Regions from separate parts of the Bacillus rugosus genome, predicted to be linked through region 1. Evidence: riboswitches for the same ligand, from Rfam matches in the RefSeq annotation. Region 1 holds a riboswitch; each other region holds the start of a gene.

What was found. Region 1 has a riboswitch for thiamine pyrophosphate ahead of tenA (thiaminase II). Riboswitches for the same ligand answer to the same signal wherever they lie in the genome.
Region 2: linked by a shared signal. The riboswitch ahead of M0696_RS08355 (acetylornithine deacetylase) and the one ahead of tenA (thiaminase II) in region 1 are both predicted to bind thiamine pyrophosphate.
Region 3: linked by a shared signal. The riboswitch ahead of thiU (YkoF family thiamine-binding protein) and the one ahead of tenA (thiaminase II) in region 1 are both predicted to bind thiamine pyrophosphate.
Region 4: linked by a shared signal. The riboswitch ahead of thiT (energy-coupled thiamine transporter ThiT) and the one ahead of tenA (thiaminase II) in region 1 are both predicted to bind thiamine pyrophosphate.

The regions. Positions count from the first base shown of each region.
Region 1 is NZ_CP096590.1:1,266,990-1,274,473, forward strand. Features, by position in the region: gene M0696_RS06405 (RluA family pseudouridine synthase) at 1-161, shown strand, start outside; gene prpE (bis(5'-nucleosyl)-tetraphosphatase PrpE) at 174-908, opposite strand; gene M0696_RS06415 (monovalent cation:proton antiporter family protein) at 1,142-2,986, shown strand; TPP riboswitch at 3,048-3,156, shown strand; gene tenA (thiaminase II) at 3,238-3,945, shown strand; gene tenI (thiazole tautomerase TenI) at 3,923-4,540, shown strand; gene thiO (glycine oxidase ThiO) at 4,524-5,633, shown strand; gene thiS (sulfur carrier protein ThiS) at 5,633-5,833, shown strand; gene thiG (thiazole synthase) at 5,830-6,600, shown strand; gene thiF (thiazole biosynthesis adenylyltransferase ThiF) at 6,597-7,484, shown strand, end outside.
Region 2 is NZ_CP096590.1:1,626,918-1,634,401, forward strand. Features, by position in the region: gene spoIIGA (sigma-E processing peptidase SpoIIGA) at 1-761, shown strand, start outside; gene sigE (RNA polymerase sporulation sigma factor SigE) at 824-1,543, shown strand; gene sigG (RNA polymerase sporulation sigma factor SigG) at 1,683-2,465, shown strand; gene M0696_RS08350 (ABC transporter ATP-binding protein) at 2,619-3,413, shown strand; TPP riboswitch at 3,426-3,528, shown strand; gene M0696_RS08355 (acetylornithine deacetylase) at 3,615-4,895, shown strand; gene M0696_RS08360 (YlmC/YmxH family sporulation protein) at 4,978-5,223, shown strand; gene pgeF (peptidoglycan editing factor PgeF) at 5,386-6,222, shown strand; gene M0696_RS08370 (YggS family pyridoxal phosphate-dependent enzyme) at 6,229-6,921, shown strand; gene sepF (cell division protein SepF) at 6,918-7,373, shown strand; gene M0696_RS08380 (YggT family protein) at 7,380-7,484, shown strand, end outside.
Region 3 is NZ_CP096590.1:1,410,920-1,418,403, forward strand. Features, by position in the region: gene isp (serine protease Isp) at 1-62, opposite strand, end outside; gene rsbRB (RsbT co-antagonist RsbRB) at 285-1,118, shown strand; gene thiX (energy-coupling factor transporter transmembrane component T family protein) at 1,151-1,915, opposite strand; gene M0696_RS07240 (ABC transporter ATP-binding protein) at 1,890-3,533, opposite strand; gene M0696_RS07245 (ECF transporter S component) at 3,520-4,119, opposite strand; gene thiU (YkoF family thiamine-binding protein) at 4,121-4,723, opposite strand; TPP riboswitch at 4,819-4,931, opposite strand; gene ykoG (two-component system response regulator YkoG) at 5,033-5,719, shown strand; gene ykoH (two-component system sensor histidine kinase YkoH) at 5,723-7,087, shown strand; gene M0696_RS07265 (PepSY domain-containing protein) at 7,084-7,484, shown strand, end outside.
Region 4 is NZ_CP096590.1:3,052,698-3,060,181, reverse strand. Features, by position in the region: gene M0696_RS15605 (MOSC domain-containing protein) at 1-245, shown strand, start outside; gene M0696_RS15600 (DinB family protein) at 251-739, opposite strand; gene M0696_RS15595 (NfeD family protein) at 908-1,432, shown strand; gene floT (flotillin lipid rafts scaffold protein FloT) at 1,453-2,988, shown strand; gene M0696_RS15585 (GNAT family N-acetyltransferase) at 3,006-3,527, shown strand; gene thiT (energy-coupled thiamine transporter ThiT) at 3,569-4,147, opposite strand; TPP riboswitch at 4,248-4,349, opposite strand; rRNA gene M0696_RS15575 (16S ribosomal RNA) at 4,809-6,358, shown strand; rRNA gene M0696_RS15570 (23S ribosomal RNA) at 6,590-7,484, shown strand, end outside.

The sequences.
Region 1 (7,484 bases):
GCGGCGATACACTGTACGGCGGAACGAGGCGGGAAATTGGCCGCCAGGCCCTGCACAGCGAGCAGCTTTCATTTATCCATCCGCTGACACAGGAGAACATGACATTTCATGCTTCACTGCCTCAAGATATGAAAGAACTGATAAAAGGAGAGAATCAATGATTCTCTCCTTTTTTATATGGGGCGAAATCTTGATTCGTCATAAGGCAGGGAACTTGGAACAGAGACGGTTTCTATTTCTGGAAAGCGAAAGCCTGTCAGTTTATTTCCGAACACGCAGCCTGTATCAATGTTGATGGTGCGATTGACCTTCCGAGGCTCTTTCACAGGTGTATGGCCGTATACGACCCAAGCCTTGCCGTTATAGGCTGCCGCCCAATCACGTCTGACGGGTCTGCCGTCCGGATACGTTTCACCCGTCACATCACCGTAAAGCACAAAGTCTTTCACTCTGCGGGTATATTTGCCGATATCGTCAGCCTTTATGCCAGCATGGGCGACAACTAATTCTCCGTTATGTAAGATGTCGTAAAGCGGCGCTGTTTCGTACAGCTTCATAAACTGTTCGCTTACTGCTGTTCTTTCTTCTTTAGAAAGTTCTTCAAGCTCTGCCGCTGTTGTTTCGAGACCATGCATCACTTTCACCGGATTTCCTTTTAAGTAGCGGAACAGCTTATTGCAATGATTTCCCGGGACATAACGTACAGCGCCTTTTTCGTAAGCGCCCGCTACAAAGCGGATGACCTCTATCGATTTGGGTCCTCTGTCGGTTAAATCTCCGGCAAAAACAAGCATCCTGCCTTCCTCGTGGACAGGTACTCCATTTTTGATCGTATAGCCAAGCTTTTGGATTAATGCAGTCATTTCGTCATAGCAGCCATGAATATCGCTGATTATGTCGTAAGCCATTCGGCATCCTCCTTACCAATGATTTTATTTATTATGATGCAAAGTGTTGTGAGTCATCACAAGCTTTTATGTGCAAATTATAGAAGAATCATTTTCTAAACAGGATTTAGACCATATTACTTTATTTTTTATCATCACCCTTGTTAAAATCGCGTTATGTTTTTTAAAAAATTGAGGTTTTGTTCTTTGATTAAGAACTAGAATAACCCTGATCTAAAAAGGAGGTTCTGATTATGGCGCATACATCTGTCGCATCTTTAGTTGTTGTACTTATCGTTGCATTTTTGACACCCATCCTTTTGCATCGGTTTAAACTCAGCATTCCGGTTGTTGTTGCTGAAATCATTATGGGATTGATCATAGGAAAAAGCGGCCTAAATTTAGTTGTGGAGGGTGACACATGGCTCCAGACGCTTTCTATGCTCGGATTTATCTTTTTAATGTTTTTAAGCGGGCTTGAAATTGATTTTTCATCGTTTGAGAAAGGAAAGAAAAAGCAGCTTATGCCGAACGGCAAAGAAGCGCCTAATACGTTTGCTGCGGCATCTATTATCTTTGGCGGTATTTTTATTTTATCATTGCTGCTGTCTTATGGGTTCGTCTTGGCAGGATTTATCGAAAATGCATTCTTAATGACGCTTATTATTTCAACGATTTCATTAGGCGTTGTCGTTCCAACGTTAAAAGAAGAACGAATCATGAATTCAAATATCGGGCAGATTATTTTGCTCGTTGCTGTTATTGCTGATTTGGCTACGATGATTCTTCTTGCTGTTTTTTCCTCTTTATACGGAGAGGACAGCGGAAACATGTGGCTTCTGATGATCCTGTTTGCAGCCGGAGTGGTGCTTTACTTTTTCGGCCGGGTCTTCAAACATCGCTCTTTTGTTCAATCCATGTCAAAAGGGACGATCCAGATCGGAACGCGCGCGATTTTTACGTTAATTATCGTACTCGTTGCCCTGTCTGAATCACTTGGGGCAGAAAATATTCTCGGCGCTTTCTTAGCAGGGGTTCTCGTTTCCCTTCTTTCACCAAACAAAGAACTTGTTCAGCAGCTGGATTCATTCGGCTACGGGTTCTTAATTCCGATTTTCTTTGTGATGGTCGGTGTGAAGCTGGATATATGGACCCTTTTCCAAGATCCGAAAATATTAATCATGATTCCACTTCTGCTTTTGGCGCTGTTAGTCAGCAAAATCATTCCTGTCCTGTACTTGAAGAAGTGGTATGATAACCGAACCGTTTTGGCATCTGGTTTCCTGCTGACATCAACGCTTTCGCTCGTGATTGCCGCTGCGACAATCGGCCAGCAGCTTCACGTGATCAGCGCAAATATGTCAGGAGCGCTGACGTTAGTAGCCGTCATTGCCAGTATTTTTTCGCCGGTCTTCTTTAAAAAATTGTACAAACGGGAGGAGCAGCCGGAGGAGAAAAAGACGATTACGTTTATCGGTGCAAACCAAATGACATTGCCTGTTACTCTTGAACTGCCGGAGGAAGAGTATGATGTGCGTGTTGTACACGTATACCAAGAGAATGCGGAGGAAAAGCTGTCAGAATCAGTATTTACTGTCGAAACGATTTCTGACTATGAACACGAGACGCTTGAATCACTCGGCATTTTTGATACGGATATCCTCGTTGTTGCGACAGGGAATGAAGACATGAATGCGGACATTGCATTACTTGCAAAAGAAAAAGGCACAGAAAGAATCATTGCCAGCGTAGGATCACCGGAGAATGAAGCAGCTCTGAAGGAGCAGGGAATCAGCATCTTTTCTATTCTGTTGTCAACAAAAACACTGCTTCGCGCTCTGATAGAAGCGCCTGGAGTCATGAGGCTTCTCACGAACCAGGAGTCTTCGCTGTATCAAATTAATATGGAAAACAGCACTTACGACGGTGTGATTTTGCGGGAATTCCCTTTAACAGGCGACGTCATCTTTGTCAGGATTTTCAGGGGTGTGGATAGCATCGTTCCACATGGGGACACAAGGCTGAAACTGGGAGACCGCTTAATTGTTACCGGATCTCGGGGGTACGTAACGGAGCTTAAGAAAACATTAGAAGGATAAACCTTGACCAAATAGGGATTCGTGTTAATATAGAGGTGCAGAACAATTCAATATGTATTCGTATAACCACTAGGGGTGTCCTTCATAAGGGCTGAGATAAAAGTGTGACTTTTAGACCCTCATAACTTGAACAGGTTCAGACCTGCGTAGGGAAGTGGAGCGGTATTTGTGTTATTTTACTATGCCAATTCCAAACCACTTTTCCTTGCGGGAAAGTGGTTTTTTTATTTATCAGACAGGGGGAATGACGTGTGAAGTTTTCAGAAGAATGCCGCAGTGCAGCCGCAGAATGGTGGGAGGGGAGTTTTGTCCATCCGTTCGTTCAGGGAATCGGTGATGGAACGCTTCCGATTGACCGTTTTAAATACTACGTGCTTCAGGATTCTTATTATTTAACGCATTTTGCGAAGGTGCAATCGTTTGGCGCCGCTTATGCGAAGGACCTTTATACAACGGGACGGATGGCAAGCCACGCCCAAGGTACATATGAGGCGGAAATGGCGCTTCATCGCGAATTTACGGAGCTGTTGGAAATCAGTGAGGAAGAACGTAAGGCGTTTAAGGCGTCTCCTACGGCGTATTCTTATACATCCCATATGTATCGTTCAGTTTTGAGCGGAAATTTTGCTGAGATTTTAGCGGCTCTGCTTCCATGCTACTGGCTTTATTACGAGGTTGGTGAGAAATTGCTGCATTGTGACCCGGGACATCCGATTTATCAAAAGTGGATTGGCACATACGGCGGTGACTGGTTCAGACAGCAGGTCGAAGAGCAAATCAACCGGTTTGATGAGCTGGCGGAAAACAGCACGGAGGAAGTGCGCGCAAAGATGAAAGAGAATTTTGTCATCTCCAGCTTCTATGAGTATCAATTTTGGGGAATGGCCTATCGAAAAGAAGGCTGGTCTGACAGCGGCATAAAAGAGGTGGAGGAATGTGGAGCTTCACGCCATAACTGATGACTGCAAGCCGCTTGAAGAGTTAGCGAGAGCAATTATAGCTATTCAGAATGAAGTTGATTTTATTCACATTCGGGAACGCTCAAAATCGGCGGCAGATATTTTGAAACTGCTTGAGCTTATTTCTGAAGGCGGTGTTGATAAACGAAAACTGGTCATGAACGGACGGGTGGATATTGCGCTTTTTTCTACAATTCATCGCGTGCAGCTGCCAAGCAGCAGCTTTTCGCCGAAGCAGGTCAGAGCCAGATTTCCTCACCTGCATATCGGGCGGTCGGTGCACTCACTGGAGGAAGCGGTTCAAGCAGAAAAGGAAGACGCAGACTACGTGCTGTTCGGCCATGTGTTTGAAACGGATTGTAAAAAGGGTCTTGAAGGCAGAGGTGTGTCATTGCTGTCAGATATCGCACAGCGGATTTCTGTCCCGGTTATTGCAATCGGAGGAATGACGCCGGACAGATTAAGAGCCGTAAAACAAGCTGGAGCAGATGGCATTGCAGTCATGTCGGGGATTTTTTCTTCCGCTGACCCTTTGGAAGCTGCCAGACGATATTCCCGTAAGTTAAAGGAGATGCGCTATGAAAAGGCATTATGATGCAGTTGTCATTGGAGGCGGAATTATCGGTTCCGCGATTGCTTATCATTTAACAAAGGAAAACAAAAATGTCGCATTGTTTGAAAGTGGAACAATGGGCGGCAGAACAACAAGTGCCGCTGCCGGAATGCTGGGCGCCCATGCCGAGTGCGAGGAACGTGACGCGTTTTTTGACTTTGCCATGCACAGCCAGCGTCTGTACAAAGGTCTTCGGGAAGAGCTTTACACATTATCCGGTATCGATATCAGACAGCATAACGGCGGTATGTTTAAGCTTGCGTTTTCTGAAGAAGATGTGCTGCGGCTGAGGAAGATGGATGACTTGGATTCTGTCAGCTGGCATACAAAAGAAGAAGTTTTAGATACAGAGCCATATACGTCTGGTGACATTTTCGGGGCAGCCTTTATCCAGGATGATGTGCATGTTGAGCCTTATTTCGTTTGCAAGGCATATGCGAAAGCAGCGAAAGCGCTTGGGGCGGAGATTTTTGAGCGTACTCCTGTCCTGCATGTCGAACGTGACGGGGAAGCGCTGTCCATCGAGACGCCGAATGGTAATGTGTGGGCGGATCATGTCGCGGTTGCCAGCGGAGTGTGGAGCGGAATGTTTTTTAAACAGCTCGGGCTGAACAATTCATTTTTCCCTGTAAAAGGGGAGTGCCTTTCTGTTTGGAATGATGATATACCGCTGACAAAAACACTTTACCATGACCATTGCTATATCGTCCCGAGAAAAAGCGGCAGACTGGTTGTCGGCGCGACAATGAAGCCGGGTGACTGGAGTGAAACACCGGATCTTGGCGGGTTGGAATCTGTTATGAGAAAAGCAAAAACGATGCTGCCGACCATTCAGAGTATGAAGGTGGATCGTTTTTGGGCAGGACTGCGGCCGGGAACAAAGGATGGGAAGCCGTACATCGGCAGACACCCTGAGGACAGCCGTATTTTATTTGCGGCGGGCCATTTCAGAAATGGGATTCTGCTTGCTCCGGCAACGGGCGCTTTGATCAGTGATCTCATGATGAATAAAGAGGTCAATCAAGACTGGCTGCACGCATTCCGAATTGATCGCAAGGAGGCGGTTCAGATATGATGCTACAGCTGAACGGTAAAGACGTGAAGTGGGAAAAAGATACAGGTACAATTCAAGACCTGCTGGCGTCTTATCAGCTTGAAAATAAAATCGTTATCGTTGAAAGAAATAAAGAAATTATCGGCAAAGAACATTATCACGAGGTTGAGCTTTGTGATCGCGATGTCATTGAAATTGTCCATTTTGTAGGAGGCGGATGAGCATGTTAACAATTGGCGGGAAATCATTTCAATCAAGATTGCTGCTGGGTACGGGGAAATACCCATCGTTTGACATCCAAAAGGAAGCGGTGGCCGTTTCCGAGTCTGATATTTTAACATTTGCTGTGCGGAGAATGAACATCTTTGAAGCGTCTCAGCCGAATTTTCTGGAACAGCTTGATTTATCCAAATATACGCTTTTGCCGAATACAGCGGGCGCGAGCACCGCTGAAGAAGCGGTCCGGATTGCAAGGCTGGCGAAAGCGTCAGGACTTTGTGACATGATTAAAGTCGAAGTCATCGGATGCAGCCGTTCCTTGCTGCCTGATCCCGTTGAGACATTAAAAGCGTCTGAACAGCTTCTTGAAGAAGGATTTATTGTGCTCCCGTACACGTCGGATGATGTTGTGCTGGCGAGAAAACTGGAGGAGCTTGGCGTTCATGCCATCATGCCGGGTGCCTCCCCGATTGGATCGGGACAAGGAATCTTAAACCCGTTGAATCTGTCATTTATTATTGAACAGGCGAAGGTGCCTGTCATCGTGGACGCCGGAATCGGATCGCCTAAAGATGCAGCATACGCAATGGAGCTTGGAGCGGATGGCGTACTCCTCAATACAGCTGTATCAGGCGCGAATGATCCTGTGAAAATGGCGCATGCCATGAAGCTCGCGGTGGAAGCAGGGCGCCTCTCTTTTGAGGCGGGCCGCATTCCGCTTAAGCAATACGGAACGGCAAGCAGTCCGGGAGAAGGTCTTCCGGTATGACGGACAGGTACTCCAGACAGGAGCTGTTTGCTCCGATCGGCCCAGCCGGCCAGAAGAAATTGAAAGAAGCGCGCGCCGTGATCATCGGCGCCGGCGCGCTTGGAACAGCGAGTGCTGAAATGCTGGTTAGGGCGGGAGTCGGCTCTGTGAAAATTGCCGACAGAGATTACGTTGAATGGAGCAACCTGCAGCGCCAGCAGCTGTATACAGAAGAAGATGTCAAAAAAGAAATGCCAAAAGCGGCCGCTGCTGAGCATCGTCTCCGTTCGATTAACAGTGATGTCGATGTGACTGGCCTTGTCATGGATGTGACAGCGGAAAATATCTTCGAGCTGATTAAGGGCGCTTCGATCATTGTGGATGCGGCTGATAATTTTGAAACCCGCCTAATCGTAAACGATGCTGCGGTCAAAGAAGGGATTCCTTTTCTTTACGGTGCCTGTGTAGGGAGCTATGGCCTCACCTTTACCGTAGTGCCGGGGTCGACCCCTTGCTTGCATTGCTTGCTTGATACACTTCCGATTGGCGGAGCGACATGTGACACAGCCGGCATTATCAGTCCGGCTGTTTTGCAGGTAGCGGTCTTTCAGGTGACAGACGCGCTGAAGCTGCTGACGGGAGAGGAGTGCGAGCCAGTGCTGCGCTCCTTTGACTTGTGGAAAAACGAACGGTCAGAGGTGAGAGCGGCGGGTCTCAAACATGACGCATGCCCAAGCTGCGGCACGAAAGATTTTCCGTTTTTGTCATATGAGAACCAAACAAAAGCGGCTGTATTGTGCGGCAGGAATACGGTGCAAATCAGATCATCCCTTACAAAAGAAGCGAACCTTGAAGTGCTAGCCGGCCAGCTGAGACAGGCCGGGCTTGAAGTAGCCGCGAATCCG
Region 2 (7,484 bases), 360 kb from region 1:
TCGTTGAACATCCGGCAGGCAAGCTTGCTTTTTCAGTTGTTATTGTGATGGTGACATTTGGCTTTAAGAGATTCCGCTATTTCTTTCAAAATTTGTTTTCCTTTTATTTTGCCACTTTTTTAATGGGGGGAGGAATTATCGGGGCCCATTCCTTGCTGCAGTCAAACTCTGTTGTTCGAAACGGGGTTATGATCACCAATCAAACTGGGTTTGGAGACCCAATCAGCTGGTTGTTTATTGTTGCTGGCTTTCCAGCATTATGGTTTTTTTCTAAGAGAAGAATTGAAGATATTGAAACAAAAAACATTCAGTATGAGGAACGAGTCAGCGTACAGGCGGATTTTGGCGGGCAAACGCTTCATGTCAGAGGGCTGGTTGATTCCGGTAATCAGCTGTATGATCCGCTTACTAAAACGCCGGTCATGATTATGTACATTGATAAACTGGAACCGATATTCGGAGCAGCCGAAACGATGATCATTCGAAACACAGATCCATTGGAAGCCACCCAGCGGCTCGATGATTCGTTTCGCTTTTTGGATAAAATGAGGCTGATTCCATACAGAGGAGTAGGTCAGCAAAATCAATTTTTACTATGCGTTAAACCGGATCATGTAACGATTATAACAAAAGAAGAAATGATTTCTGCGGATAAATGCTTCATCGGCATCAGCACAACAAAGCTATCGGCAGATGGAGAGTTTGACGCAATTATTCATCCGAAAATGCTTTCGGGCAAGGCCATCAAACACGTTTCATAATGTTCGCAAATGTCCGTTACTTATCATACTCAAACGACGTGACATTTAGAAGGGAGAGGAAGATGAAAAAACTGAAATTGCGATTGACGCACCTCTGGTATAAGCTGCTGATGAAACTTGGGCTGAAAAGTGATGAAGTCTATTACATAGGCGGGAGTGAAGCCCTGCCGCCTCCATTATCTAAAGATGAGGAGCAGGTTCTATTAATGAAGCTCCCAAACGGCGATCAGGCGGCTCGCGCCATTTTGATCGAACGAAATTTGCGACTGGTCGTCTATATCGCCCGTAAATTTGAAAATACGGGAATTAATATAGAGGATTTAATCAGCATCGGCACCATCGGATTAATCAAAGCTGTGAATACGTTCAATCCAGAAAAGAAAATCAAGCTGGCGACCTATGCCTCCCGCTGTATAGAAAACGAAATCCTGATGTATTTAAGGAGAAACAACAAAATCCGTTCAGAGGTTTCCTTTGATGAGCCGCTTAATATTGATTGGGACGGCAATGAGCTTTTGCTTTCTGATGTGCTCGGCACTGACGATGACATCATCACAAAGGATATAGAAGCTAACGTAGATAAAAAGCTTTTGAAAAAAGCCCTTGAACAGCTCAATGAAAGAGAAAAACAAATCATGGAACTCCGTTTTGGTCTTGTCGGCGAAGAAGAAAAGACCCAAAAGGATGTAGCGGATATGATGGGGATTTCCCAGTCCTATATTTCTCGTCTGGAGAAACGAATCATTAAAAGATTGCGAAAGGAATTCAACAAAATGGTGTAAAAAGTTTTTTGCGGGTAATCCCTTGATTCTACAAGGATTTCCCAATTATGACTATTTTTCGGTCTGAGTGCAGTGCATATTTTTCCCACCCAAGGAGATACTTAACGTTGTACAGCAGCTCCTGTAGGGAGGGAAAAAAGTGTCGAGAAATAAAGTCGAAATCTGCGGGGTGGATACCTCCAAATTACCAGTACTCAAGAATGAAGAGATGAGAAAGCTGTTTAGACAGCTGCAGGATGAAGGCGATGATTCAGCAAGAGAAAAGCTTGTAAACGGGAACTTGCGTCTTGTCTTAAGTGTCATTCAAAGATTTAATAACAGAGGAGAGTATGTTGATGACTTATTTCAAGTCGGCTGCATCGGACTAATGAAATCCATTGATAATTTTGACCTAAGCCACAATGTTAAGTTTTCAACATACGCTGTACCTATGATTATCGGAGAGATCCGCAGGTACTTACGCGATAATAATCCGATCCGTGTGTCAAGATCACTCCGGGATATCGCTTACAAGGCACTTCAGGTCAGAGAGCGGTTAATCAGTGAGACAAGCAAGGAGCCGACTGCAGAAGACATCGCAAAAGTTCTTGAAGTACCGCATGAGGAAATTGTATTTGCGCTTGATGCCATCCAGGATCCGGTTTCTCTATTTGAACCGATCTATAACGACGGCGGAGACCCGATTTATGTGATGGACCAAATCAGTGATGAGCGCAATAAAGATTCACAATGGATTGAAGAGCTGGCTTTAAAAGAGGGCATGAGAAGACTGAATGATAGGGAAAAAATGATTTTAAGAAAGCGATTCTTCCAAGGAAAAACACAAATGGAAGTAGCCGAAGAAATCGGGATTTCCCAAGCGCAGGTGTCCAGGCTTGAAAAAGCGGCTATCAAACAAATGAATAAGAATATTCATCAATAATGAAATGGAAAGCCTTTAAAACAATTTTTGTTTTAAAGGCTTTTCTATTAATTGCGGGCGGTTTACGTTTTGGAAAAAATAAGGTATCCTAGTCCGTACAAAGTTTTATGAAAATTTAAATAATTATAAAGAGCAGTAAAGAGGAGGACCACGATGATTTTGCAGCTTGACAATGTCTCACTAAAACGGAATGGAAAATGGATACTGAGAGATATTCATTGGAAAGTAGAAGAAAAGGAAAATTGGGTGCTTTACGGACTGAATGGCGCCGGAAAGACAGCGCTGTTAAATATGCTTTGCTCATATTATTTTCCAACATCGGGCGAGATGCAGGTGCTTGGCCATGAATTTGGTAAAACGGAGCTTGGGGAGAAGCTCAGAAGGAAAATTGGCCTCGTCTCAGCGGCTCTTCAGCAAAAGTTTTATCCTGCAGATTCAGCATTTGAAATTGCTTTAAGCGGAGCTTACGCTTCGATTGGCTTATATGAAACACCAAGTGCAGAAATCAGGGAAAAAGCGATTGGCTTGTTAGAGGACTTGGGAGCAATTGAATATGCCGACCGCCGCTATGAAACCCTTTCTCAAGGAGAAAAACAAAGAGCTTTGATTGCAAGAGCGCTAATGGCCGATCCAGAGCTGCTGATATTGGACGAACCAGTCACAGGGCTGGACTTTATTGCCCGGGAAAAGCTGTTAGATACGATTACATACATTGCAAATAAAGAAAACGCGCCATCGATCCTTTATGTGACGCATCATGCGGAAGAAATTTTGCCGGTGTTTGACAAAGCCCTTTTGTTAAAAAAGGGAGAGGTCTTTAAATCGGGGGAAATAAAGGAAATGCTGACTGATCAAATACTTTCTGCTTTTTTTGATACGCCAATCCATGTATTATGGAATCATGATCGGCCGTTTTTAACAAGAGCAGAGCCGATAACGAATGCCTGACAAACACATATCGATTCATCCTAGGGGTGCTTTTCGAAGCTGAGAGAGATATTTGTCTCAACCCTTTTGACCTGATCTGGATCATGCCAGCGGAGGGAAGCGGTGAAAAATTCAGAGTACGTAGGACTCTGTTTGTTTTTATTGAGCCGTTTCATAACATATGAAACGGCTTTTTGATTTTAAGTAAAGGAGCGGATCACATTGAATCAACAAATAGACTCTCTGATAAAAAAAGTGGAAGCCCAAAAGGAGGAGCTTATTCAGCTTGCAAAAACGCTGATTTCTTATCAAACACCTGCTCCGCCTGCAAGAAATACAGACGGCATTCAATCATGGATTGCCGGATTTTTAAATGAAATGGGATTCACGATTGACAAATGGGATGTGTACCCGGGAGATCCCAATGTTGTAGGCCTGCTAAAGGGAACAGATTCAGCAGATTATCATAGCTTGATCATCAATGGTCATGTAGATGTGGCAGAGGTAAAAGAGGATGAGGATTGGGAGCATGATCCGTTTCATCCAATCGAAAAAAACGGTCTCTTAATCGGGCGAGGCGCTTCTGATATGAAAGGCGGAATGGCGTGTGTGCTGTTTGCTGTCAAATTGATTCGTGAAGCCGGCATTGAACTTCCCGGTGATTTGATTCTGCAATCGGTTATCGGGGAGGAAGTCGGAGAAGCCGGTACGCTTGAATGCTGCAAGAGGGGCTATCATGCTGATTTTGCAGTTGTTGCGGATACGAGCGATATGCATATTCAAGGCCAAGGCGGTGTCATTACAGGCTGGATCGAAATCAAAAGCAGTCAAACGTTTCATGATGGGACGAGGCGGAATATGATTCACGCAGGCGGAGGAACATTTGGAGCAAGCGCAATTGAAAAGATGGCAAAAATCATTGCAGGCCTCGGTGAACTTGAACGCCACTGGTCCATTATGAAAAGTTATCCCGGTTTTAAACCAGGCACAAATACGATTAACCCGGCTGTCATAGAAGGCGGCAGACATGCGGCTTTTATAGCGGACGAGTGCCGGCTGTGGATCACAGTCCATTTTTACCCGAATGAAACTCATGAACAAGTGGCAGCGGAAATAGAAGATTACATTAACCGACTGAGTGACAGTGATATTTGGCTTAGGGAAAACCGCCCTGTTTTCAAGTGGGGAGGCTCATCTATGATTGAAGACAGAGGAGAAATTTTTCCGGCTCTGGAAGTTGACCCTTGCCACCCAGGCGTCTCAGTGCTTACAGCTTCTCACGAGAAAGTGAAACGGGAGTGTCCGGTTGTTGACGTTTCTCAATCCGTTACAGACGGAGGCTGGCTGTATAATGCCGGCATACCAAGCGTGATTTACGGTCCTGGTGATCTGCATAATGCACACTCTGTGAACGAGGAGGTATCGATTGAGCAACTGGTAGATTATACGAAAATTATGCTCAATTTTATCATCGGCTGGTGCAGCCGTAAAAAAGAACAGTGACCATGAAAATTTCTTCTTGCTGACAAGGTTCAGCCCGCCCGTTCATATACTTGAAAAAAGGACGGAAAAAGGACGTGATGGAATGATCAGCATTTCAGAATTTCAGGTGAAGGATGTCGTCAATGTCTCAAATGGAAAAAAGCTGGGGAGCATTGGTGATATAGATATCAATGTGACCACTGGAAAAATTCAGGCGATCATACTGGGGGGGAATGGGAAAGTTCTCGGATTTTTTGGAAAAGAAGAGGAATTGGTCATTCCATGGCGAAATATAGTAAAAATCGGAGAAGATGTAATCTTGGTCCGATTAAGTGAACCGCATGCATAACCTGCTTTGTCTGCCGCGGATTGGCAAATGCCGGAAGTCTCGATTCTTCCGGCACATTTCATTTAGAAATATGCAAATCGGCGCTCAACGAATGCAGAAAGATGTGGTAAAATAAGTGGGAAATTCCGCTTTTTTAAATGTTTGTCGAAAGGTTGGATCATCATGAATATATATCACCCATTCAGTCTTACCACACCCTCGACACTCATGATACAAGACTGGACACAAACGAATCAAAACAACAGAGAAGTCATTGCCGGATTTACTACGAAAAACGGCGGTGTCAGCCAAAAGCCTTTTGAATCGTTAAATACAGGATTGCACGTTCATGACAAAGATGCAGATGTAGTTAAAAATCGTGAATATATTGCCGATATGTTTAATATTGATTTGCAGTCTTGGGTATTTGCTGATCAGACACATGATAATCGCGTTCAAAAAGTGACGCAGAGGGATAGGGGAAAAGGCGCCCGAGAGTATCATACGGCTTTAAAAGCAACGGACGGGCTCTATACAAATGAAAAGAATGTGTTTTTGGCATTATGCTTTGCTGATTGTGTGCCTCTTTACTTTTATGATCCGGTTAAATCGCTTGTCGGGGTCGCCCATGCTGGGTGGAAAGGCACTGTCAAACAGATTGGCAGAGAAATGGTGAAGCGATGGACCGAGCAGGAAGGTTCTAATCTCTCAGATATTTATGCTGTTATTGGACCATCTATCAGCGGAACATGCTATACGGTAGACGATCGTGTCATGGATGCTGTCCGGGCATTGCCGGTGTCGGGAGAACGTGCCGTAAATCAAACGGCACAGGCGCAATATCAGCTTGACCTGAAAGAGCTGAACCGCCTTATATTGATCGACAGCGGTTTGGCAAATGAACAGATTTCTGTCAGCGGTTTATGCACGGAAAGTGAGCCGTCTCTTTTCTATTCTCACCGCCGCGATCAGGGGAAAACTGGACGGATGATGTCCTTTATCGGAATGAAGGAGGCATAAAAGATCTTGCGTGTTGTTGATAATTTACGACATATAAACGAACGAATAAACGAAGCATGTAACAGATCGGGCCGAAGCTCCGATGAAGTTACGGTTATTGCAGTCACAAAATATGTATCGCCTGAAAGAGCACAAGAGGCAGTGGATGCGGGCATTACCTGCCTCGGAGAGAATCGGGATGCGGAACTGCTCCGCAAACAGGAAGTGATGAAAGGGAATCCGGAATGGCATTTTATCGGCAGTCTGCAATCAAGAAAAGCAAAAACTGTCGTCAATTCTGTTTCCTATATCCATTCCTTAGACCGGCTCTCATTAGCGAAAGAAATCGAAAAACGGGCTGAAGGTACTGTCCAATGCTTTGTGCAGGTCAATACCTCTCTTGAGCCTTCTAAACACGGCATGAAAAAAGAAGAAGTCATTCCATTCATACAGGAGCTTTCCGGTTTCGAACACATCGTTGTGGCCGGATTGATGACAATGGCTCCGCTGACTGATGATCAAGATCAGATCAGAGGCTGTTTCAGGGCGCTGAGAGAACTCCGTGATCAGGTTCAGGAGCTGAAACAGCCGAACGCTCCGTGTACTGAACTGTCGATGGGCATGTCAAATGATTTTGAAATTGCAATTGAAGAAGGGGCTACTTATATTAGAATCGGCTCATCGTTAGTCGGATATGAAACAGGGGGTGTACAGCAATGAGTATGAAAAATAAACTGAAAAACTTTTTCTCAATGGAAGATGAAGAATACGAATATGAATATATTGAGACAGAGCAAGAATCTCATGAAGAGCATGAGCAAAAAGAAAAACCTGCTTATGCCGCAAACAAACCGGCGGGCAAACAGAATGTAGTGAGCTTGCAAAGTGTTCAGAAATCCTCTAAAGTGGTGTTGAGTGAGCCGCGCGTTTATGCGGAGGCGCAGGAAATAGCCGACCATTTGAAGAACCGGCGGGCAGTTGTCGTCAATCTTCAGCGTATACAGCATGACCAGGCCAAGAGGATTGTTGACTTTTTAAGCGGAACTGTTTATGCCATCGGCGGCGATATTCAAAGAATCGGCTCGGATATTTTCCTCTGCACGCCTGACAACGTAGATGTATCAGGCACAATTTCTGAGCTCATATCTGAAGACGAACATCAGAGGTGGTAAAGCGAGATGATCCTTTATCAAGTTTTTTCGGTTTTAAGCTTATTAATCACAATATACTCATTTGCCCTGATCATATATATTTTTATGTCATGGGTGCCGAGTACAAGGGAA
Region 3 (7,484 bases), 140 kb from region 1:
TCGTTTACATCCATAAACTGCTCATTCGTCACATACGGGATCAAGCGGATTTCACCATTCATAAAAAAGCCCTCCTTTTTTATGCTTACAAGTGGATTCAAGGGTGTTGCCTCATATTATATGAAAAAAACAACCGTTCGGACAGAGCCATTTGAAGCATTTTGAAAAAATAGGATACAACCCAAAGAATTAGTAATTTTCAAAATATTGGATGGGTTTAACGTGTATGACTGGGATTCAGCTGTCAGTCAAGTTATAATAGTGTTGGGGAAAGGAGCAGTGTGATGAAACTGAATGAAAAATTATATGCATTTTTTTCAGAGCATGTGGAACAAATGGCCGAGGAATGGATTGAAACAATGGAGGAAAGTGATCCGAATTCGCTTTACGCCTTACATAATGCATCTGTAACGGAAGAATTGAAAGAGCAGGACAGAGAGTTTTACCGGCATCTGAATTACATGTATGTTTTACCGGAAAAACAATTTCTCGAAGAATTTCAAGAGTGGGTCATTGAGCTGACGAACGATCAAAAGCATCTCGACACTCCGGTTCAGTATGTCATTCGGGAGTTTATGAGAAACCGGAGATTATATACGAAGTATTTTGAGAAGTTCGCAGATGAAAACGAGTCGGCGTTTGAATCGGGAGAGAAACAAAAATGGGCAGATTTGATTGTAAAAGTATTTGATTTTACCATTTATACATTCGTCGATCACGCTGAAATGAATGCCAAACAGCAATTAAACGCCCAAAGAGAAATGATATTGGAATTAAGCTCGCCTATCATTACATTGAGCAAATCAACAGCTCTGCTTCCGCTTGTAGGTGACATTGATACAGAACGCGCAAAGTTTATTCTGGAAAACACGCTTCAGGCTTGTGCAAAAAGACGCGTGGAGCATCTGTTAATCGATCTGTCAGGTGTTGTGGTGGTTGATACGATGGTAGCGCACCAAATCTTTAAATTGATTGAGGCGCTCAATTTGATCGGTGTACGGTCAACCCTGTCAGGAATCAGGCCTGAAATTGCGCAAACCGCTGTACAGCTAGGGATTGATTTTTCGAATATTACAATTAAAACCAATCTTGCCCAGGCATTAAATTATCATCAATAAGAAAAAAGCCGCTATCGACCGATAGCGGCTTTTTATGAGGCAAAAGATAAAGATACGAGAAAAGATCCTGCGAATAACAAGAGAACGAGGCAAAAGAACAGCCAGTCGCGGCGGTTGACGGTCAGCGTCCGATAATATGTCCGATTGCTGCTTCCTGTAAATCCTTTCGATTCCATCGCAAGCGCTGTCCGCTCCGCTTTTCTGATGGCACTGGCCAATAGCGGGATGGTATACCGCTTTAACGCGCTGATTTTCTCAATGAAGCCGCTCTCCGCCGCTCCTCCTCTGATCTTATGAGCCTGCTGGATCAGCTGGATCTCATCCTTTAACAGCGGAAGAAAACGAAAGCCTGCAATGACGCCATACGCGAGCTTTGGTGAGAGCTTGCACTGTTGGACAAGGCTCAGCATAAATAAAATCGGATCGGTCGTAAAAACAAACATCATCGATAAGGCGGAAAAGCACAAAATACGAAACCCAAGAGAGATGCCGACAGATACATTATCACTATTGATCAAGATAGGGCCGGCTTGAAACAAGAAATTATCCGGAGTTGTCGGAACCTTTCCAAATACTGCGGCTGTCCATACGCATCCGAAAGCCAAAATCAAAAACGGAATCGTAAACAAAAACCATTTTTTCAATGGGATTCTTGCTGCCAATAGGACACCCACAACGATGATGATATAAAAACACGCAGGAGTATAAGGATTGTAAATAAACGACAGCATGACAACACAGCAAAAAACGGCGGCCGCTTTCACTGTCGGATTAATGAGATGTAACGGCTGCTTCATCACGCACCTCCTCTTGATATGCCATCCATTCATACAGTAGGGGAAGAGTGAGCTTCGCTTTTTGCACAAGCCCTGTTTCCTGAGAAAATAACTGCGCTGGAGATCCGTCAAAGGCCAGGCCCGTATCGTGAAGCACTAGCACGCTGTCGGCATACGAAGACACTAGCTCCATGTCGTGTGTAATCATGAGGACAGCGGTTCCTTCTGCCTTGATACGCTGTATCATGTCCATGCATTCAGCCGCCGTTCGGGCGTCCTGGCCAAAGGTTGGTTCGTCTAATAATAAAACCTTTACGTCATGCATGAGCATGGTAGCGACGCTCAGGCGCCGTTTTTGTCCCTGGCTGATCGCAAACGGATGATGATCAGCCAAATGTGCAAGACCGAAACGATGCAGCAGGTGCTGTGCTTTTTTCTCAGTTTCAGCATTTACTTTCTGGCCGAACAGCAGCTCGTCATACACCGTATCTGTGACGAACTGATGCTCCGGATTTTGAAAAACAAATCCCATTCGTTTTCTCAATTCATTTTCTTTATACGATTGCAGCGGCTTATCATATAGAAGAATCTTGCCGCTTTTCGGCTTCATGAGACGGGCCAGGACAGATAAGAGCGTCGATTTTCCGGTGCCGTTCGGTCCGACAAGCGCCGTCAAAGAGCCTTCCCGCAATGAGAAGCTGATGTCTTTGAAAATCGTCTGCTGTCCTCTTGCGAACGAAAGGCTGTTGACTTCCAGCACACTCCCCCCAGAAGGAGCTTCCTTCTTTTCGGTATGCCCGGCAGGAAAAGGCTCTTTGAACAGCGTTTCTTTTGATAAAGTAAACGGCATACTGAGTTGTTCCTGCAGGCCACATATTTTTGGAATCGCGATGCCTAGTTCCTTTAGGGTCTCAGCTTCGTGCTGAAAAAGATCTTTCGTCCGGCCATCCAACGCTTTTTTTCCTGATTTGTCCAGCACGATTGTTCTCTCAATCCAAGGTGTCCATTCATCAAGCTGGTGCTCAATGACGAGGAGGCTGAAGCCTTTTTCCCGCTGAAGATCTTTCATCAAATGAACGAACTCCCGCGCTGAATAAGGATCTAAAAGAGAAGTCGGCTCATCCAGCATAATGAGCTCAGGCTCCATCGCCAATATGCAGGCGAGAGCAACTTTCTGCTTTTGTCCTCCTGACAGAGTGGATATCGTTTTTTCTTTTAAATGGGTAATGTGTAATTTTTCTAAAACGGCATCGATCTTGTCTGTCATCTCTTCTTTCGGAATCTGCAGATTTTCCAGCCCGAAAGCGATTTCGTCTTCCACTGTCAGCATGCAAAACTGCTGATCAGGGTCCTGAAAGACGACCCCGGCATGCTGAGCAATCGTTTCGGAGGTTTCAGCGCCTGTGACCGGCTTTTGAAATAAAAATACATGTCCGGACTGGATGCCATCGCAAGCCTCCGGGTAAAGACCGTTTAAACAAAGGGCGAGCGAGCTTTTTCCGCACCCGCTCGGCCCTAGCAATAAAGCGCATTCCCCTTTTTGAAGCTCAAACGAAATGTTTTGAAATACCGGTTTCTCGTCTTCTTCATAAGAGAAGCTGAGCTGGTCAACCGTCAGGAACTCATCAAAGGCTTGCATGTTCTGATGCCCGCTTCCGTTGCTTTTTCAGTTCCTTTCCGAGTGCCATTCCGTTTAACACACCCGTATAAGCGAGAGAGTCACTGACAGCTTTTCCGAGCAGCCCCGCAAGCAACGCGCCGGAAATCAGGCGGATCACAAGCATAATGAGAAGATAACCTGGTGAATAGGCTGCATAGCCAGAAACAAAAAGATCATAGATAAAACTGGCTACTGAAGATCCCATTCCTGCCAGCAGAAGTACAGGAAGAGAGTATGCTTTCCAGCGTGTCGCGAGAAATACAGCCTCAGCTCCGAGACCTTGAACAATGCCGATGACGATGACCATTGGGCCGGACGGGTTTCCAAGCAGGCACTCAACGAGAGCGGCAATGATTTCAGAAACTAGTGCTGCACCCGGTTTTCGAATAATGTACGCGGCGATGACAGAAACGATAAACCAAATGCCGTAAATCGGTTCATAGGCGATTGGCCCGAACATACCTGCAAGTACGTTTCCAAAATGCGTAAATAATAAATAAACAACGGCAAATACGATACTGATAACGGACATGATGACAATTTCTTTTACTTTCCAGCTTTTCATTTTATCCCTGCTTTCTGTTTTTTCTTGATGGACTGTTAGCCGAGAGATTCACAGTCATGGTTACGTGGTTTGTTTGCTGTTCAGCCATGCGGAAAACGGCCTCCAGTGTCCTGAATACGTCATGCGCATCCCCGTCAAGCTCGCTCGCGTAATGAACACCCTGTACGAAAGTGCCTTCTGCTTTCGCAATGTCGACAGCATCCATGATCAAGCTCATATAATCCGGCTCATTCATCGGATAAAGCGCAAATTGGCATGGTGCTTCCGCGTTCAGGCTTCGGACAGCATCTTCATTGGCACGCTTATCGCCTTCGGAAAGATATGTATCTCCCTGTGTATCGCCCGGGCATCCGATGGAAAACGTGCCGTTCACGACGATGTGTTTTTCGCTATTCGCCGCATAAAGGTAAATGGCTTTGGCAGCGTCGAATACATGATCAATTGAACCGCGCAGAACTGTGCTGATATGGTCGGTTTTCGTCCATACCTTAGATGTGTCTGTTTTTTTCAGCGCAGATTTGATCACACTGATAAAATCATCCGTCATCGGATATAAAGAGAAGCGAAAACCGGCGATTCTGCTTGTACCGCAAATATGTTCCATTTCTCCGACCTCCTGTTTTTTTGGTAAAATAAAAAACTGCATATCCTAAGGGAATATGCAGTCATAGATCGATTAAGCGCACAAAAAATACACCATTCGGTCAACCTGCACTTCCCCACGCTGGTATTATCCAGATCGGGTCATAAGGGATCAAAGCGCGTTTCTCCCGCGCTTTATCTCAGCCAAAACAGCACCCCTAGTGCTTTCCGTATACAATTTTTTATTTTGACATCATAATAGATGATAAGAATCATTTTGTAAACAATGAAATCATTTTTTTCATATAGGGACAGGGGAGGATGATCAGTTTTGGATAAAGGGCACATATTAATTGTGGAAGATGAAGAAAAAATCGCCAGGGTAATCCAGCTTGAACTGGAATATGAAGGATATAGCGTCACCATCAAACACAATGGCACAGAAGGACTGAATGCGGCCGCGGATGGCGGGTATTCCTTAGTGCTTCTTGATGTCATGCTTCCGGGGCTTAGCGGCCTGGAAGTACTGCGCCGCTTGAGAAAAACGGATCAGCAGACACCGGTCATTTTATTAACGGCGCGCGACAGTATACCTGATAAGGTAACAGGGTTGGACATCGGAGCGAATGACTATGTCACCAAACCATTTGAAATTGAGGAATTACTTGCGAGAATCAGGGCGGCGTTGCGCCAAAATGGCACAAAAACAGAAGATGTTGGCACTTTTCTTACATATGATGACTTGCGGGTGAACGAAAAAACACGTGAAGTGAGACGCGGAGACAAAGAGGTAGAATTAACGCCGCGTGAATTTGATTTGCTCGTCTATATGCTGAAGCATCCGCAGCAAGTGCTGACACGGGAGCAGATTTTAAACACAGTATGGGGATTTGATTATATCGGTGATACAAATGTGGTGGACGTCTACATTAGATACATCAGAAAAAAACTGGACTACCCTTACGAAAAACAGCTGATCCATACTGTTCGCGGGGTCGGCTATGCCATTAAGGGGTAAACGATGAAGCTGAAGACCAAGATTCATCTGTACACAACAATATCGCTATTGATTTTATTAATTTTGGTTCATACCGCAGTCTATCTCATTTTTTCGTCCGCGCTGACATCAAAGGATGCGTCCCGGCTTGCAGATGAGACGGATAACATTGCAGAAGCGCTGCATGCTGCTGAAACAGAAGGAGTCGCTTTGCAGGACATGCTACAGGCCTATCTTCCGGCAAACGGCATGGTCCGTGTAGTGAATGGTGATCAAAAAGCCGTCATGACCATGACAAAAGAAAAAGCATATAAAGATGTTCCTCTCGCTTTTCATAGCGGTGAAACGGCAGATGTAAGGAAACATGACGGCAAACTGTTTGCTGAAGCTGCTGTTCCGGTTATTTGGACCGATGGGCAAGTGGTATCTCTTCAGCTGGTTGAAAGGCTGGAGAACACAGAAGAGAGTCTGTTTCTGCTGAAAATCATCTTAATCGCTGCAAGCGCTGCTGTCTGTATCGCTTCTTTTTTTGCGGGAAGCTTGCTCGCCCGCCGTATCATCAATCCGATCAGACGATTAATGATGACGATGAAAGACATACAGCGGGAGAAAGCATTCAAAACGATTTCCTTGGAAGGACAGTCGCACGACGAGTTATATGAAATGGGGCTGACATTTAATGAGATGGCGATGATGCTGAAAGAGCATTACGATAAACAGCAGCAGTTCATTCAAGATGCTTCACACGAATTGAAAACCCCGCTCACGATTATAGAAAGCTACAGCAGCCTAATGAAGCGGTGGGGGGCAAAAAAGCCAGAAGTGCTTGAGGAATCGATAGAAGCCATTCACTCAGAAGCGGTGCATATGAAAAAACTAACCAATCAGCTTCTGGCGCTGGCAAAAAGCCATAAAGGAATTGAGCTTGATCTGAAAACAATCGATCTTGTTGTAGTATCGCGTGCCGTCATGCAAATGCTCCAGCCCGTCTATCAGCGTGACATTTTGCTTGAAACAGATAAAGAGAGCCTGCTTGTAACAGCTGATGAAGAACGCATCAAGCAGCTGCTGACCATTTTGCTTGATAATGCAATAAAGTATAGTGAAAAAACCATTGTGATGTCAGCCGGAACGAGGAATGGACGCCCGTTTCTGTCTGTGAGAGATGAAGGCATCGGAATACCTGAGGAGCATATCCCGCACCTGTTCGAACGGTTCTATCGGGCGGATGAGGCACGAAACAGAAAAACAGGCGGAACGGGTTTAGGCCTTTCTATTGCAAAGCAAATCGCCGATGAGCACGGCATTGAGCTGTCTGTAAAAAGCAAGCCGGGACAAGGAACAGCTGTCACCATGCAATTCAGAGAACAGGATGGGGGAGGCCGATGAACAAAACAATAAAAGCAGTATCTGCTGCGGCAGCAGCGGTTTTGGCCGTCATCATCTGTACGTTTCTCATCATTCGGCAAACCCATGATGACGTCCTGTCAAAGGAGGCTGTCGTAAAAAAAGTCGAAGCCTCTTATCAAGGTGAGATCACGAAAGTAACGCAATCAAAGGATAAAAAAACATATCACATGACCCTTGAAAATCCAAAGGGAACTTATTTTATAAAAGCTGACGCAAAATCGGCTGACATTCTTTCAATGAACAGAGTAAAAGCGATGAATCCATCTGCCATGACAGAAAAAGAAGCCGAGCATCTCGCGCTCGAGCGGGTGCCGGGAACCGTCAAAAAACAAACAAAACGAAATCGTGTTGCCACATATACCATTCAAAAAGAAGA
Region 4 (7,484 bases), 1.8 Mb from region 1:
TCATTTTTCCAAGCGGAGCCGCTTTGCTGTGTGAGGGAGAAAATGATCCGTGTATTCAGCCGGGAGAAGTCATTCAGTCTTATTATCCAGACAATCTGAAGCTGGCGCCGGCTTTCGTCCGTCACGCTCTAGGCATAAGAGGGATTGTCTGCATTGTTGAGAGACCTGGTGCTGTTTACGCCGGTGATGAAATAGAAGTTCATTCCTATCAGAGGAAAGTCAAACGAAAAGCAGAAAGGGTCTGATCAAATCAGGCCCTTTCTACCTTTTCTTTAATTTCTTTAATCTGGCTGAGGTGCCGTTTTTCATGATGTCCAATAAAATCGATCCACTGTCTGACAGTCAGCTCTTGAAATACAGGATGAGGAAGCACTCTCTCAAAATCTTCTTCTTTCAGAGAGGCAATTGCTGCTGTCAGCTGCTCTCTTACCACATCAAGCTCGCGTTTCATTTGGCTGCCTGAAATAAAATCATGCTCAGGCTCAAGGTGACTCGGAGCCTTCCGTTTATTATTTCTGTCCTGTGCTACCTCAAGCGGTTTTTCTTCAACTTCTTTAATAGGAGCTTCCTTTACACGTTCCTTCAGCATGTTTTGTGCGGTCATATCGATTTTTCTCAAATGGTCAAGCACTTCCCGTATGCTCCATTCGTCAGCAGAGGGCTTTTGATTCAGCTTTTCGTCAGAAAGTCCTTTCACTTCGTTCCACGTTTCTAATCTGGCTTCATTAAAGATACTCATCATATCTCCTCCTAAAATGACATTACCATATATATAAGCAATTTTCATTTATCAAGCACTTCAAAATGGGTTATTTATCTTAAAATTTTGAAACCTTTCCCGTTGTATCTCGTATAAATGGTAACGGCAGCCGTTCATCAATGCATTGATGAAGAAAGGATGAGGAAGTTGGAGTTACTTGGCGTTCCTATACACACGATTTATCTTTATACGCTTATTATTGCGGGCAGTCTTACGCTGTTATTTCTGTTTTTCGGAGATATATTTGCTGGGCTGTCAGAAGGCATTCCGTTTTTTAATCCGACATTGGTGCTCGCATTTTTTACATGTTTTTCAGCAGGCGGATATATAGGCGAGCTCATATTGCCCCTGTCGAGCCTGTTGATCGCGCTTTCCTCTTGCATCCTTTCGATCATGCTGGTGGTATTGCTTCATATCTTTGTCTTGGTGCCATTATCATCCGCAGAAGAATCATTGGTTTATAAAGAAGATGATCTAAGAGGAAGAGTCGGTAAAGTAATTACAGCTGTTCCTGTAGATGGGTTTGGTGAAGTGGTCATTGAAGGGATAGGCGGCACCATCTCAAAGTCAGCGGTCAGCTTTGATAATGAGCGGATCAGTTACGGAACAGCGGTTTTGGTCGTAGATGTTAACAACGGAGTTCTTTCGGTCACTCCGCATGAACCTATTTAAAACACAAGGAGGAATGTGATATGACAATGCCGATTATAATTGTCATCGGAGTTGTATTCTTTTTATTAATTGCACTTATTGCCGTGTTTATCACAAAGTATCGTACGGCAGGGCCTGATGAAGCGTTAATCGTAACGGGGAGCTATCTGGGCAATAAAAATGTTCATGTCGATGAAGGCGGCAACCGTCTTAAAATCGTCCGCGGCGGAGGAACCTTTGTCCTTCCCGTCTTCCAGCAGGCAGAGCCGCTAAGCCTATTATCAAGCAAACTAGATGTATCGACGCCTGAAGTCTATACAGAACAAGGAGTGCCTGTAATGGCAGATGGAACTGCGATTATTAAAATCGGCGGTTCTATAGGAGAAATCGCTACAGCAGCCGAACAGTTTTTAGGGAAATCAAAAGATGACCGTGAGCAGGAAGCGCGGGAGGTTTTAGAAGGCCACCTTCGTTCCATTCTCGGCTCAATGACAGTTGAAGAAATCTATAAAAACAGAGAAAAATTTTCTCAGGAGGTACAGCGTGTCGCTTCACAGGATCTCGCAAAAATGGGACTTGTGATTGTCTCCTTTACCATTAAAGATGTGCGTGATAAAAATGGTTATCTTGAATCGTTAGGAAAACCGAGAATTGCCCAAGTAAAACGCGATGCTGATATCGCAACAGCAGAGGCTGATAAAGAAACCCGAATTAAGCGGGCAGAAGCCGATAAAGATGCAAAAAAATCAGAACTAGAACGGGCAACGGAAATCGCTGAAGCTGAAAAAGTCAATCAGCTCAAAATGGCTGAATATCGCAGAGAGCAAGATACGGCAAAAGCGAATGCCGACCAGGCATATGATTTAGAGACTGCCAAGGCGCGCCAGCAAGTCACAGAGCAGGAAATGCAGGTTAAAATTATCGAACGCCAAAAACAAATCGAACTAGAAGAAAAAGAAATTCTTCGCCGTGAACGTCAATATGACTCTGAGGTTAAGAAAAAAGCCGATGCAGATCGTTATTCAGTCGAGCAGTCCGCAGCAGCTGAGAAAGCAAAACAGCTCGCTGAAGCCGATGCCAAGAAATACAGTATAGAAGCAATGGCGAAGGCTGAGGCGGAAAAAGTCAGAATTGACGGGCTGGCAAAAGCAGAAGCTGAAAAAGCAAAAGGGGAAACAGAAGCAGAGGTTATCCGCCTAAAAGGTCTGGCAGAAGCGGAAGCAAAAGAGAAAATTGCGGCTGCCTTTGAACAGTACGGGCAGGCGGCGATTTTCGATATGATCGTAAAAATGCTTCCGGAATACGCGAAACAAGCAGCGGCACCTCTTTCAAATATTGATAAAATCACCGTTGTTGATACAGGAGGAAGCGGTGAGTCAAGCGGCGCCAACAAAGTAACCAGCTATGCGACGAACTTAATGTCAAGCCTGCAAGAAAGCTTAAAAGCATCGTCGGGAATTGACGTAAAAGAAATGATCGAGAACTTTTCAGGAAAAGGAAACGTAAAACAAAGCATTAACGAATTAACAAATGAAATAAAAGACGCAAAAACGGTCCAAAACCAGAATAATGACTAAGGAAAGGATACCAGTGGATGGTAACTGTACGAGAAGCAAAGTTAGAGGATATAAAGGACATTGCAAAAGTGCATGTAGACAGCTGGAGGACAACATATCAAGGAATTGTCCCGGCTGAATACTTAAACAGTCTGAACTACAAGGAATTTGAAGACAAATGGAAAAGTCGCTCGTTAAAAGGTGTATTTGTGGCTCACGATGACAAAGGCTCAATATTCGGCTTTGCTTCATTTGGACCTATTCGCTCTGAACAAGAAGGCTATGACGGCGAGCTATACGCTATTTACCTTTTAGAAGAGCATCAGCGGCAAGGTGCAGGCAGAGCGCTCTTAGCAAAAGGAGCGGAGTTTTTGCTTCATCATGGCTTTTCGAGTATGTTTGCTTGGGTCATTCAGGAGAACCCCTCAATTACATTTTATCAGGCCTATTCACCTGAAAGAGTAGCGGAGGATAGCTTTGAAATCGCAGGAGAAAGGCTGAAAGAAGTAGGGTTTGGCTGGCCGGATCTTTCTGCTTTGAAAACAGTTCTTAATAGATAACAAAAAACACCCCCCAGCGAACTGCGCTGGGGGGTGTCATGTTAAGCTTTGTCAGTTTTGAGCAAACGGGGTGCAGTCATAAATAATAAACAAAGGACAATTGCACAGATGATGAATGAAGGAACCATATAAGTAGCATTATAAGTTAAAGAATAAATCCATACCGGCGTTCCTTTTGGAGCATAGCTGCCGAAAAACACTGCCCCTGAAATGACATGCGCGGCATAGCGCAGGAAACTGCCGATGAATACTGCGCTGACTACTGAAACAATCAGCTTCCCTTTTGTTTTTAAAACAGCGGCTTTACGTACAGAAGAAGCGAAACATCCACTTATTCCGATAGCTGCGAACGCGACAATGTAATCTAACAATAGCTGTATAGGATGTTGTGCGAATAAGTTTCCGATTGCTATTTGAACCAGACCTGTCAGCAGGCCGGTAGTAAGACCTGCTTTGACACCCCACCGAAACGAAATCAAAAAGATCGGAATCATCATGATAGAGACCGAGCCTCCTTGAGGCATTCTAAGAAACATTCCTGAGACGATGTCTAAAATAACAGCAGCTGCAGTCATAATTGCAATTTCAATAAGGCGAACCAGTTGCTTAGATTGATTCATAAAAATCCCCTTTCATTGATAGACAATCCAAAAGGACAACAAAAAAGCAGCACGCGGAAGGATGAGAAAAGTTCCACGCACTGCTTTACGAGCTGCAATTCATTTGACTTTGCCACATCCCTACGCCAGCGTTAACTAACAGGTTCAAAGGGTCAGAACGATACCGCTCACTCTCAGCTTTAATGCTCCCCTTGTGGTCATCAATATTTAATTCGTTTCTACTATACAAGAAAAAGAAAAAAACAACAAGATCATACTACATGATGTATATGTTCTTTTAAAATAGTTATATGATAAATATGACATGACGAGAATTATAGTTTATTTGTTTTATAGAATTTTTTTTGAAAAAACTATTGCAATAAATAAATACAGGTGTTATATTATTAAACGTCGCTGATGAACAGCAGACAAAACAAGAAGCTTCAAAACAATTTGAAAAAAGTTGTTGACAAAAAATAAGCTGAATGTTATATTATTAAAGCTGCTTCATTGAGAGGCAACAGAATGATCTTTGAAAACTAAACAAGACAAAACGTGCCTGTTAATTCATTTTTATAAAATCGCACAGCGATGTGCGTAGTCAGTCAAACTAGGACCTGCACGATGCAGGTCGCACAGGCGTCGCCGCAGGATGCGGTGAACTTAACCTGTGATCCATTTATCGGAGAGTTTGATCCTGGCTCAGGACGAACGCTGGCGGCGTGCCTAATACATGCAAGTCGAGCGGACAGATGGGAGCTTGCTCCCTGATGTTAGCGGCGGACGGGTGAGTAACACGTGGGTAACCTGCCTGTAAGACTGGGACAACTCCGGGAAACCGGGGCTAATACCGGATGCTTGTTTGAACCGCATGGTTCAAACATAAAAGGTGGCTTCGGCTACCACTTACAGATGGACCCGCGGCGCATTAGCTAGTTGGTGAGGTAATGGCTCACCAAGGCAACGATGCGTAGCCGACCTGAGAGGGTGATCGGCCACACTGGGACTGAGACACGGCCCAGACTCCTACGGGAGGCAGCAGTAGGGAATCTTCCGCAATGGACGAAAGTCTGACGGAGCAACGCCGCGTGAGTGATGAAGGTTTTCGGATCGTAAAGCTCTGTTGTTAGGGAAGAACAAGTACCGTTCGAATAGGGCGGTACCTTGACGGTACCTAACCAGAAAGCCACGGCTAACTACGTGCCAGCAGCCGCGGTAATACGTAGGTGGCAAGCGTTGTCCGGAATTATTGGGCGTAAAGGGCTCGCAGGCGGTTTCTTAAGTCTGATGTGAAAGCCCCCGGCTCAACCGGGGAGGGTCATTGGAAACTGGGGAACTTGAGTGCAGAAGAGGAGAGTGGAATTCCACGTGTAGCGGTGAAATGCGTAGAGATGTGGAGGAACACCAGTGGCGAAGGCGACTCTCTGGTCTGTAACTGACGCTGAGGAGCGAAAGCGTGGGGAGCGAACAGGATTAGATACCCTGGTAGTCCACGCCGTAAACGATGAGTGCTAAGTGTTAGGGGGTTTCCGCCCCTTAGTGCTGCAGCTAACGCATTAAGCACTCCGCCTGGGGAGTACGGTCGCAAGACTGAAACTCAAAGGAATTGACGGGGGCCCGCACAAGCGGTGGAGCATGTGGTTTAATTCGAAGCAACGCGAAGAACCTTACCAGGTCTTGACATCCTCTGACAATCCTAGAGATAGGACGTCCCCTTCGGGGGCAGAGTGACAGGTGGTGCATGGTTGTCGTCAGCTCGTGTCGTGAGATGTTGGGTTAAGTCCCGCAACGAGCGCAACCCTTGATCTTAGTTGCCAGCATTCAGTTGGGCACTCTAAGGTGACTGCCGGTGACAAACCGGAGGAAGGTGGGGATGACGTCAAATCATCATGCCCCTTATGACCTGGGCTACACACGTGCTACAATGGACAGAACAAAGGGCAGCGAAACCGCGAGGTTAAGCCAATCCCACAAATCTGTTCTCAGTTCGGATCGCAGTCTGCAACTCGACTGCGTGAAGCTGGAATCGCTAGTAATCGCGGATCAGCATGCCGCGGTGAATACGTTCCCGGGCCTTGTACACACCGCCCGTCACACCACGAGAGTTTGTAACACCCGAAGTCGGTGAGGTAACCTTTTAGGAGCCAGCCGCCGAAGGTGGGACAGATGATTGGGGTGAAGTCGTAACAAGGTAGCCGTATCGGAAGGTGCGGCTGGATCACCTCCTTTCTAAGGATATTTACGGAATATAAGACCTTGGGTCTTATAAACAGAACGTTCCCTGTCTTGTTTAGTTTTGAAGGATCATTCCTTCGAACATAGGAGCACCTGCTAAATGCGCCACATCTTGTGGCAACGCATGTGTTAGCATATCCTATGCGTTGTTCTTTGAAAACTAGATAACAGTAGACATCACATTCAATTAGTAATACAAGATATCACATAGTGATTCTTTTTAACGGTTAAGTTAGAAAGGGCGCACGGTGGATGCCTTGGCACTAGGAGCCGATGAAGGACGGGACGAACACCGATATGCTTCGGGGAGCTGTAAGCAAGCTTTGATCCGGAGATTTCCGAATGGGGAAACCCACCACTCGTAATGGAGTGGTATCCATATCTGAATTCATAGGATATGAGAAGGCAGACCCGGGGAACTGAAACATCTAAGTACCCGGAGGAAGAGAAAGCAAATGCGATTCCCTGAGTAGCGGCGAGCGAAACGGGATTAGCCCAAACCAAGAGGCTTGCCTCTTGGGGTTGTAGGACACTCTGCACGGAGTTACAAAAGAACGAGGTAGATGAAGAGGTCTGGAAAGGCCCGCCATAGGAGGTAACAGCCCTGTAGTCAAAACTTCGTTCTCTCCTGAGTGGATCCTGAGTACGGCGGAACACGTGAAATTCCGTCGGAATCCGGGAGGACCATCTCCCAAGGCTAAATACTCCCTAGTGACCGATAGTGAACCAGTACCGTGAGGGAAAGGTGAAAAGCACCCCGGAAGGGGAGTGAAAGAGATCCTGAAACCGTGTGCCTACAAGTAGTCAGAGCCCGTTAACGGGTGATGGCGTGCCTTTTGTAGAATGAACCGGCGAGTTACGATCCCGTGCAAGGTTAAGCAGAAGATGCGGAGCCGCAGCGAAAGCGAGTCTGAATAGGGCGCATGAGTACGTGGTCGTAGACCCGAAACCAGGTGATCTACCCATGTCCAGGGTGAAGTTCAGGTAACACTGAATGGAGGCCCGAACCCACGCACGTTGAAAAGTGCGGGGATGAGGTGTGGGTAGGGGTGAAATGCCAATCGAACCTGGAGATAGCTGGTTCTCTCCGAAATAGCTTTAGGGCTAGCCTCAAGGTAAG